DNA from 2 places in the Photobacterium swingsii genome. Region 1 is predicted to be linked to the other one. Evidence: predicted binding sites of a transcription regulator. Region 1 holds the regulator's gene; the other holds the start of a gene.
What was found. Region 1 encodes PurR, which represses purine synthesis genes. Its sites were predicted from a motif close to TNANGNAAACGTTTNCNTNA; they were not measured.
Positions count from the first base shown of each region.

Region 2: purM (phosphoribosylformylglycinamidine cyclo-ligase) is a predicted target of PurR. The motif match lies at 2,715-2,734, and genes of this name have one in related genera.

Region 1 covers NZ_AP024852.1:2,179,717-2,184,120, reverse strand. Annotated here, with positions in the region: gene OCU77_RS10145 (TfoX/Sxy family DNA transformation protein) at 261-851, opposite strand; cyclic di-GMP riboswitch class I at 978-1,082, opposite strand; gene purR (HTH-type transcriptional repressor PurR) at 1,360-2,364, opposite strand; gene OCU77_RS10135 (heme ABC transporter ATP-binding protein) at 2,691-3,494, opposite strand; gene OCU77_RS10130 (FecCD family ABC transporter permease) at 3,494-4,404, opposite strand, start outside.
Region 2 covers NZ_AP024852.1:743,950-748,353, forward strand. Annotated here, with positions in the region: gene OCU77_RS03635 (class II glutamine amidotransferase) at 12-797, shown strand; gene purN (phosphoribosylglycinamide formyltransferase) at 904-1,548, opposite strand; gene purM (phosphoribosylformylglycinamidine cyclo-ligase) at 1,561-2,601, opposite strand; gene upp (uracil phosphoribosyltransferase) at 3,036-3,662, shown strand; gene OCU77_RS03655 (uracil-xanthine permease family protein) at 3,798-4,404, opposite strand, start outside.

The sequences.
Region 1 (4,404 bases):
ACATATTATTGACGTCGATTTAACTGCAACAGTTACCATAAGTAGTTGAAAACAAAAAATTGACGGTTTTCACACCGCCAGCAGCGGTTATTTTACTTATTTAGGGGGGGATTAAAAGTTAACTGATGCTTTTGTGAACAGTATTTGTGAGTAGAGTCAATCTTTGACGTAATCCTGACATTGGGTGGGCTAAAGCAACAAAAAACGAGGCATCAGCCTCGTTCTTATTGTAGCAAAAGTGTCGTTGTTCACCCGACTCCCTAGGGTAACAAACCTAACAATTCACCACGTCTGGTTTCACTGATTACAGACCAGTGTCTGCCGCTGATCGCGCCTTCTAAAGCCCAAAGCAACTCAATGTTGAGATTATTATCATGCGTATCGAGTAATGCTTTGTATGCGTCGATAGCGCCGACCTCAACAAGCTTCTCGACAGTATCAATACCCACTTTTTTTAGCATGCGCTCATTGGCTAATCGTAAATTTGGCAAATCTTTAATGCGAGATGGGCCAATTTTGCTTTTTGTTTCTTTGTCGTTCTTCGCACCTTCTAGTGAGCCTTGTGCGTATTCAATAATCATTTCTGGTGTATTCCACCAGATATCAGGAATAGCAAAATGTTTAGTTACTACGGGAAAACCGCGTTTCTCGTAAACATAAGGTGATAGATTGGCTTCTTTAAATACTTCAATGTTTTTTGCATTAGCGCGGAGGTGTAATTTGTTTTTTACCACCAGAGCAAACATTGTTTCGCCTGCAAAAATGCCAAAACCGCCAAACATTGATCGTGATTTAACACTGCCAAAACAATCGAATAATTTTAGGGTGTCTTTAAGTATTGGTTTATCCATGCGACTTCTCGGTGAAATAAATCTTGGGAGTCACCTAACATATAAGCGAGGAGTTTAGGTTAGCAAAGCACACTTAATGTATGTCAAAAGCATGTCAAACCCAAAAGCAGGTTTTGCGTTAAATCCATCGGTAACCCCGCTACCTTGAAAGTGTTAATGTTTATCGAATAACACTCTGTTAGGCCGGAAGCTTTGCGTCCCACTTTTTCAAATGGTTTGCCCTGTTCGTGACGTAATAAGCATATCGTAAATAGCAGAAAAGCGTTTACCCTGGGCTGGGTGAAATGTGATATTGCTTCAATTATTACTGTTCTGTGGAGAGAGAATATTCAGGAATGAAATGAATATCTTAGCAAATGAAAGATATTTATTTGAAATTCAAAAGTAATATTATTGTTACATATTAAATATTTATGTAAAAAAGGAAGATTTAACCGCATGTTAACGCAAAAAAAAGCCGACGGTTAGATACCGTCGGCTATTCAATTTTTATGCGTAAAGCGAATAATTAATTCAGTTTATGAACGGATTTACGCACTACTAATTCAGGCGACATTTCGAAAATGCGGTTTTCGTGTTTTTTGTCTTTCACACGCTCCATTAAGATTTCAATCGCAGTTTTGCCTAAACGGCGTTTAGGCTGGTGGATTGTTGTTAATGGAGGCGAGAAGAAAGGCGCGAGTTCGATATTATCGTAACCAATAATCGAGATATCTTCAGGAACACGAATTCCATGTTGAACAAAAGTACTGATCATCGCCATTGCCATAATGTCATTAAAACAGAATATAGCAGTCGGACGTTCTTTCATTGCGATGAACTGTTCTGCGGCTTTAACGGCCGTTTCACATTCGAAGTCACCTTCGATGACCCAATCTTCATTCACTGATAGATTTGCTTCGTCCATGGCCTTTTGGAAGCCTTTTAGACGCTCACGACAGGTTGACTTCTCATTGTGTCCAGATAGGCAACCGATTTTGGTATGGCCATTCTCAATAAAGTGTTTGATAGCAACATAGCCACCAATTGCTGCGTTATCTTGGATTTTATCCGTGTGTGGGCTTTCTGGACCCCAGTCCATCACTACCATAGGTAGATCGTTTTGACGCTCTAGCAAATCTAACAGACGTTGATCGAGGTCTGAACACATCACCATTAAGCCATCAACGCGCTTTTCTGCTAGCATGCGTAGGTAATCGCGCTGCTTAGAAAGGTTACCTTCTGTGTTACACAGAATGAGGGTATAGCCTTCTTTGTAGCAGTATTCTTCAACACCATGTACAACTTCGGCGAAGAAGGGGTTGGTTGATTTAGTCACCAACATACCAATAGTGCGCGTAGTGTTACATTTCAGGCTGCGAGCAACAGCACTTGGGGCGTAGTTAAGTTCATCAACAGCCGTTAACACTTTCTTTTGCGTTGCTTCTGCGACGAAGCGTGTTTTATTTATCACGTGAGAGACTGTTGTTGTTGAAACACCAGCCATACGTGCAACATCTTTAATCGTTGCCATATTTATTCTTCTAATAATTGGAATAAAGAGGATCTTTCTAAGCCAAGCACTGTGCTTACTCTTGCATATTGAGTGCTACGTGCTGCTTGAGACCTTGTATAAACGTTAAAAGCCGCTTCTCAGATGAGCGGCTTTTATGGATTCGGTAGCGTTACATTGTTAATCGCTTGCGTTCACATTTTACTGAGTGTAGCGCACAGTGCAACGTTTCTGTCTCTCAAGATGGCAATACTTGATAAACATCAACATAAACAATGTAAACTGAGTAAAATTTGATGCATCAGTATGCATTTATGTGTGCATTATAGAGATTACATAACCAGACGCTATAGAATTATCGGGTGTTGTAAGCTTGGATGCTCAGTGATGGTTACTGGCCAACCGTAAACACGTTCAATATTTTTAGGCTCAAGTGCCTGCCAAGCATCACCATCAGCTTGTATTTTTCCCTCGTTCACTATCACCAAACGGTCGGCATATTGTGCCGCAAGATTAAGATCATGCAAAACAATGATAACGGCAGCCCCTTCTTTTGCCATGCTTTGCGCAAGCTGCAATGTTTTATGTTGATGCGCTAAATCGAGTGCTGACGTTGGTTCATCGAGCATCAAAATTGCATTTTCCTTGGCTTCGCTAAGCTGGGTAAGTACGCGAGCAAAATGGACCCGTTGCTTCTCGCCACCAGATAGCGAGGGATATAGACGGTTTGATAGGGCCGTCACCTCTGTCTTTTCCATCATACTGGCCGCTGTTTTGCTGGCCTGTGCGCGAGTGAGATCCAGCGGTAAAGCGCCTAATTCAGCCACTTCTTGGGCAGTAAAAGCAAAACTTAAACTACTGTGCTGTGGTAAAACAGCTAAATACTTCGCCAATTCTTTCGCTGACCACTGAGCATGGGTTTTCCCCTGAATGCTAATGTCACCACCTGCATCTAATTCACCACAAAGCACTTTTAGTAACGTACTCTTCCCAGCGCCATTTGGACCAAGTAACGCCGTGACTTCACCATGTTTGATTTCTATATCAAAGTTATCAAGTAAGGTCTTGCCGCCTAGGCCTAAATGCAATCCTTTTGCTGCAATTGCGATCTTATCCTGGGATTGAAATCGAGAAGATGAAAAACCAGCCATCATGACAGGCGTCCTTTTTGTTTAACCAATAACATAATGAAGAATGGCGCACCTAAAATAGCGGTAATGATGCCGACAGGCAGTTCGGCAGGGGCGGCTATAACGCGGGCAATCATATCTGCAACTAATAAAATCAAAGCACCCAATAACGCCGATAGAGGTAGCAATGTTTTATGGTTAGGGCCTGAAAGCATGCGGCCTAAGTGTGGAATGATTAGGCCGACAAATCCAATAACACCAGTGAGGGATACGCAGACACCAACACCTGCAGCACAGAGCAAAATTAAGCTACGCTTGAGCGCCTGCACATTAACACCCATGTGTTTGGCCTCTGCTTCACCAAGTAAAAAGGCATTTAAGGCATTTGCTTGACGATCGAAGACCCACATTAGAATGCCTAAGGTTGTAAAGGCTAAGGCAATGCCTGGCCATGTTGCACCAGCTAATGAGCCCATGGTCCATAACGATAGGTCGCGTAATGCTTGATCATCTGCAAAGTAATTCATTAGGCCTAAAGCGGCGCCTGATAAGGCTCCGATAGCTACACCGGCTAGCAGCATGATGGTCACGGATGTGCCATTTTTGTCTGTGCCAAGTGTATAAACCAGCCAAGTACTTACTGCGCCCCCAAGAAATGCCATGATAGGCACAGTGCCTAACGTGAGCAGAATAGGGAATGAAGCGGCCCATGAGCCGAACAGTACAATAGCAAGTGCCGCGCCTAAGCTTGCACCACCAGACACCCCGATGATGCCAGGGTCTGCGAGCGGGTTACGAAATAAGCCCTGCATAACGGCGCCACATAACGCGAGAATAGCGCCTATTGCTATACACAATAGGGTTCTTGGAAGCCTAATCTGGTGAATAACGATCTGAATATGTGCGGGTAATTCATTTTGCCACGGCGTAA
Region 2 (4,404 bases), 1.4 Mb from region 1:
CATAAAGGAATATGTGTGAATTGCTTGGCATGAGCGCCAATGTGCCAACCGATATTTGCTTCAGCTTTACTGGCTTGATGCAACGAGGGGGAAATACCGGCCCACATCGTGATGGCTGGGGGATTACCTTTTACGAAGGGAAAGGCTTTCGTACCTTTAAAGATCCTAACCCAAGCTGTAAATCGCGTATCGCTGAGTTAGTGCAGGAATACCCGATAAAGAGCTGTGCTGTGGTCAGCCATATTCGTCAGGCGAACCGTGGTGGTGTCTGTTTAGAGAATACTCATCCATTTACCCGTGAGCTGTGGGGACGATATTGGACTTTTGCTCACAATGGTCAATTGACAGGTTACCAATCGCTCGCGACAGGGCGTTTTCAGCCTGTGGGCGATACAGATAGTGAAATGGCTTTTTGTTGGTTACTGAATCAACTTGAGGCGAAATTCCCTAAGCGCCCAACGGATTCTGATGAACTGTATAGTTTCATGGCACAGTGCTGTGATGAACTGCGTCAGCTTGGCGTGTATAACATGCTACTGAGTGATGGTGACGATGTGGTGACATATTGCACTAATAATTTGCATTGGATCACCCGCCGAGCACCGTTTGGTCAAGCATCATTGATTGATGAAGATGTGACTATCGACTTCAATCAAGAAACAACACCGAATGATGTCGTGACTGTTGTTGCGACCCAGCCGCTGACCAATGATGAAAATTGGCACAAAATGGCGGCAGGCGAGATGAATGTTTTCCACTTCGGTGAGCAAATCTTTCACCAAGTGTCATCGCAATAAAGCCATTAAGCAAAGGCTTAAGGTCGAGTTCGCTTTTCACGATTTATAAAAAAACGCAGTCAATTTGCATTGGCTGCGTTTTTTATTATTTATGGTTTCAGCAAATTTAATCGTCGGTGGCGTAACCATGCGACGCTAAAATATTACCATCTAACACGGCTTGTCCATTAATCATGGCAAGCCGGCCATTGATTAACCAGTTTGCGACCAGCGGATAGATACGGTGCTCTTGCTCTTGGACACGAGAGAAAATGTTTTCTACCTTATCATCAGCAAAAATAGGCACTTTAGCTTGTAAAATTACCGGGCCACCGTCGAGCTCTTCAGTCACGAAGTGCACACTGGTACCGTGTTCAGCATCACCGGCATCTAATGCACGCTGATGTGTGTGAAGCCCTGGGTATTTAGGCAGTAGCGAGGGATGAATGTTAATCATCTTACCTTGATAGTGGCGAACAAAATCGCCACTTAGGATCCGCATAAAGCCAGCAAGTATAATGAGGTCAGGCTGATAGGCATCGATTTTATCAATCATCGCCTTATCAAAGGTTTCTCTATCGCTAAAGTCAGCGGCAGAGAGGTGTAAAGCATCGACCTTTGCTTGTCGAGCTCGCTCTAAACCATAGGCATCTGCTTTGTTAGATAGTACAGCGGCGACTTTTGCATTTGCAATCGCGCCATTGTCACAAGCATCTAAGATTGCTTGAAGGTTCGAGCCATTTCCTGAGATCAGAACAACGATATTTTTCATTGCCGTACTGCCTTACTTGATTTCAACTTGCTCTTCGCCAGCGCCTACATTGGCAATTTCACCTAGCAACCAAGCATTCTCGCCTTCTGCTTTTAGAATTTCGATTGCTTGTGCTGCTTGCTCTTGAGGGAGTGCGATAACTAAGCCAACGCCACAGTTGAAAGTACGGTACATTTCGTAAGTTTCAACGTTACCAGCCTGTTGTAGCCAGTTGAAGATTGATGGCCACTGCCAGCTTGAACCGTCAACAACGGCTTTTGTTCCTTCAGGTAATACGCGCGGGATATTTTCCCAGAAGCCACCACCTGTAATGTGAGAAATCGCGTGAACATCGCAGCTTTCCATCATTTTCAGGGTCGACTTAACGTAAATCTTAGTCGGTGTTAGCAGGTGTTCTGCTAATGACTTGCCTTCAAGTTCTTCGTTTAGGTCCGCATTTGAAACTTCGATGATTTTACGGATTAACGAGTAACCGTTTGAGTGTGGGCCACTTGAGCCAACTGCGATTAGCGCATCGCCAGCTTTTACTTTTGTACCATCGATAACTTCTGATTTTTCAGCAACACCGACACAGAAACCCGCAACGTCGTAATCTTCACCGTGGTACATGCCTGGCATTTCTGCCGTTTCACCACCGATCAAAGAACAACCTGATTGCACACAGCCTTCACCGATACCCGCAACAACAGCCGCTGCTGTATCGATATCGAGTTTGCCTGTCGCATAGTAATCAAGGAAGAATAGCGGCTCTGCGCCTTGAACGATAAGGTCGTTCACACACATAGCAACAAGGTCGATACCAATGGTATCGTGTTGTTTCAGATCCATCGCCAAACGTAGTTTTGTTCCTACGCCATCGGTGCCTGATACCAATACTGGCTCTTTATACTTGGTTGGTAGTGAGCATAAAGCACCAAAACCACCAATGCCGCCCATGACTTCAGGACGACGAGTGCGCTTAACCACACCTTTAATACGATCAACCAATGCATTACCCGCATCGATATCAACACCAGCATCTTTGTAACTAAGAGAAGAATTATTGCCGCTCACAAGAGTTTCCTCACGGTATGTACACCAAACACATTAAATAATCGTACTGATTAGGCGATTATTTAATGCTGCTGAAGTAGAAACCGTGGGTATGATAACAGCAGTCGTGGCGGAAAGGGAAACGTTTGCGTCAATATTTTTTGTTTGGCCATTTTCCGTAATAGTACTCGCTTTTTCGACCATTTAGGCTGGTGGTAAACAACGCGATGCGAATAACTGGGTGGATAAATGGCGGGGTCGATTGCTTGGATTGAATGATGGGTTATGGTTTAAGCCGGATTTATCGAGAGAAAAAACAGATTCAGACAAACGTTTGCTTAAAGAAGCAACAAACACGCAAAAAAAGCGTATTTAAGTGAATGAGTCGCTAAAATTTATAAGGGTATCGTGTACAATAGCTCGATTTTATATTTTTTTGCTGTTAGGAGTCACAGATGAAAGTCGTTGAGGTTAAACACCCGCTAGTAAAACATAAGATTGGCCTTATGCGTGAAGGTGATATCAGCACTAAGCGTTTCCGTGAATTAGCGACGGAAGTTGGTAGCTTGCTGACTTATGAAGCAACGGCAGACTTCGAAACGGAAAAAGTGACGATTGATGGTTGGAATGGTCCAGCAGAAATCGATCAACTGAAAGGTAAAAAAGTAACAGTAGTGCCAATTCTTCGTGCTGGTCTAGGCATGATGGATGGCGTACTTGAGCACATGCCAAGCGCACGTATCAGTGTTGTTGGTATCTACCGTGACGAAGAAACACTAGAGCCAGTACCTTACTTCAACAAACTAGCATCTAACATTGATGAGCGTATCGCACTGGTTGTTGACCCTATGCTGGCAACTGGCGGTTCTATGATTGCAACACTGGATCTTCTTAAAGAGAAAGGCTGTAAATCATTCAAAGTACTAGTACTTGTTGCTGCGCCTGAAGGTATTGCTGCACTAGAAAAAGCGCACCCTGATGTTGAACTTTACACCGCTGCAATCGATGAGAAGCTAAACGATAAAGGTTACATCGTTCCAGGTCTTGGTGATGCAGGTGATAAAATCTTCGGTACTAAATAAGCCGAATTGATTTATAAATAATGAAAAGCCGAACTTAGGTTCGGCTTTTTTGATCTTGTCATTTAAGCGATTAGTTTGGCTTAGATAAAAAACGGCAACCATCTTGGTTGCCGTTTTTATGCTTGTTAATAGCAGTTATTTTTCAATGCTATCAATTTGTGCATTATCAACAACGTGTGATTCACCGAGATCGTTGGGTAACACAAGGTTAAGCAAGATAGCGACAATACCGCACAAACTTACACCTTGAAGGCTGAATTCGCCGATACCAAAAGCCATACCGCCAATACCAAATACTAAGGTGACGGCCACAATCACTAGGTTACGTGCTTTATGAAGATCAACTTGGTTTTTAATCAGTGTGTTTAAGCCGACGGTAGCAATTGAACCAAACAGTAGAATCATGATGCCGCCCATTACAGGAACGGGGATAGTTTGTAGTACTGCGCCAAGTTTACCCACAAACGCCAGTACCAGTGCCGTTACGGCTGCCCATGTCATGATGATAGGGTTAAAGGCTTTGGTTAGCATTACTGCGCCCGTAACTTCTGAGTATGTAGTATTTGGTGGCGCGCCAAACATAGATGCTGCAATGGTTGCGATTCCGTCGCCTGCCATTGTGCGGTGTAGGCCCGGCTTTTTCAGGTAGTCTTTACCAGTAACGTTTGAAATGGCCAGCATATCCCCGACGTGCTCTACCGCAGGTGCAATCGCAACAGGGATCATAAATAGCACGGCATTG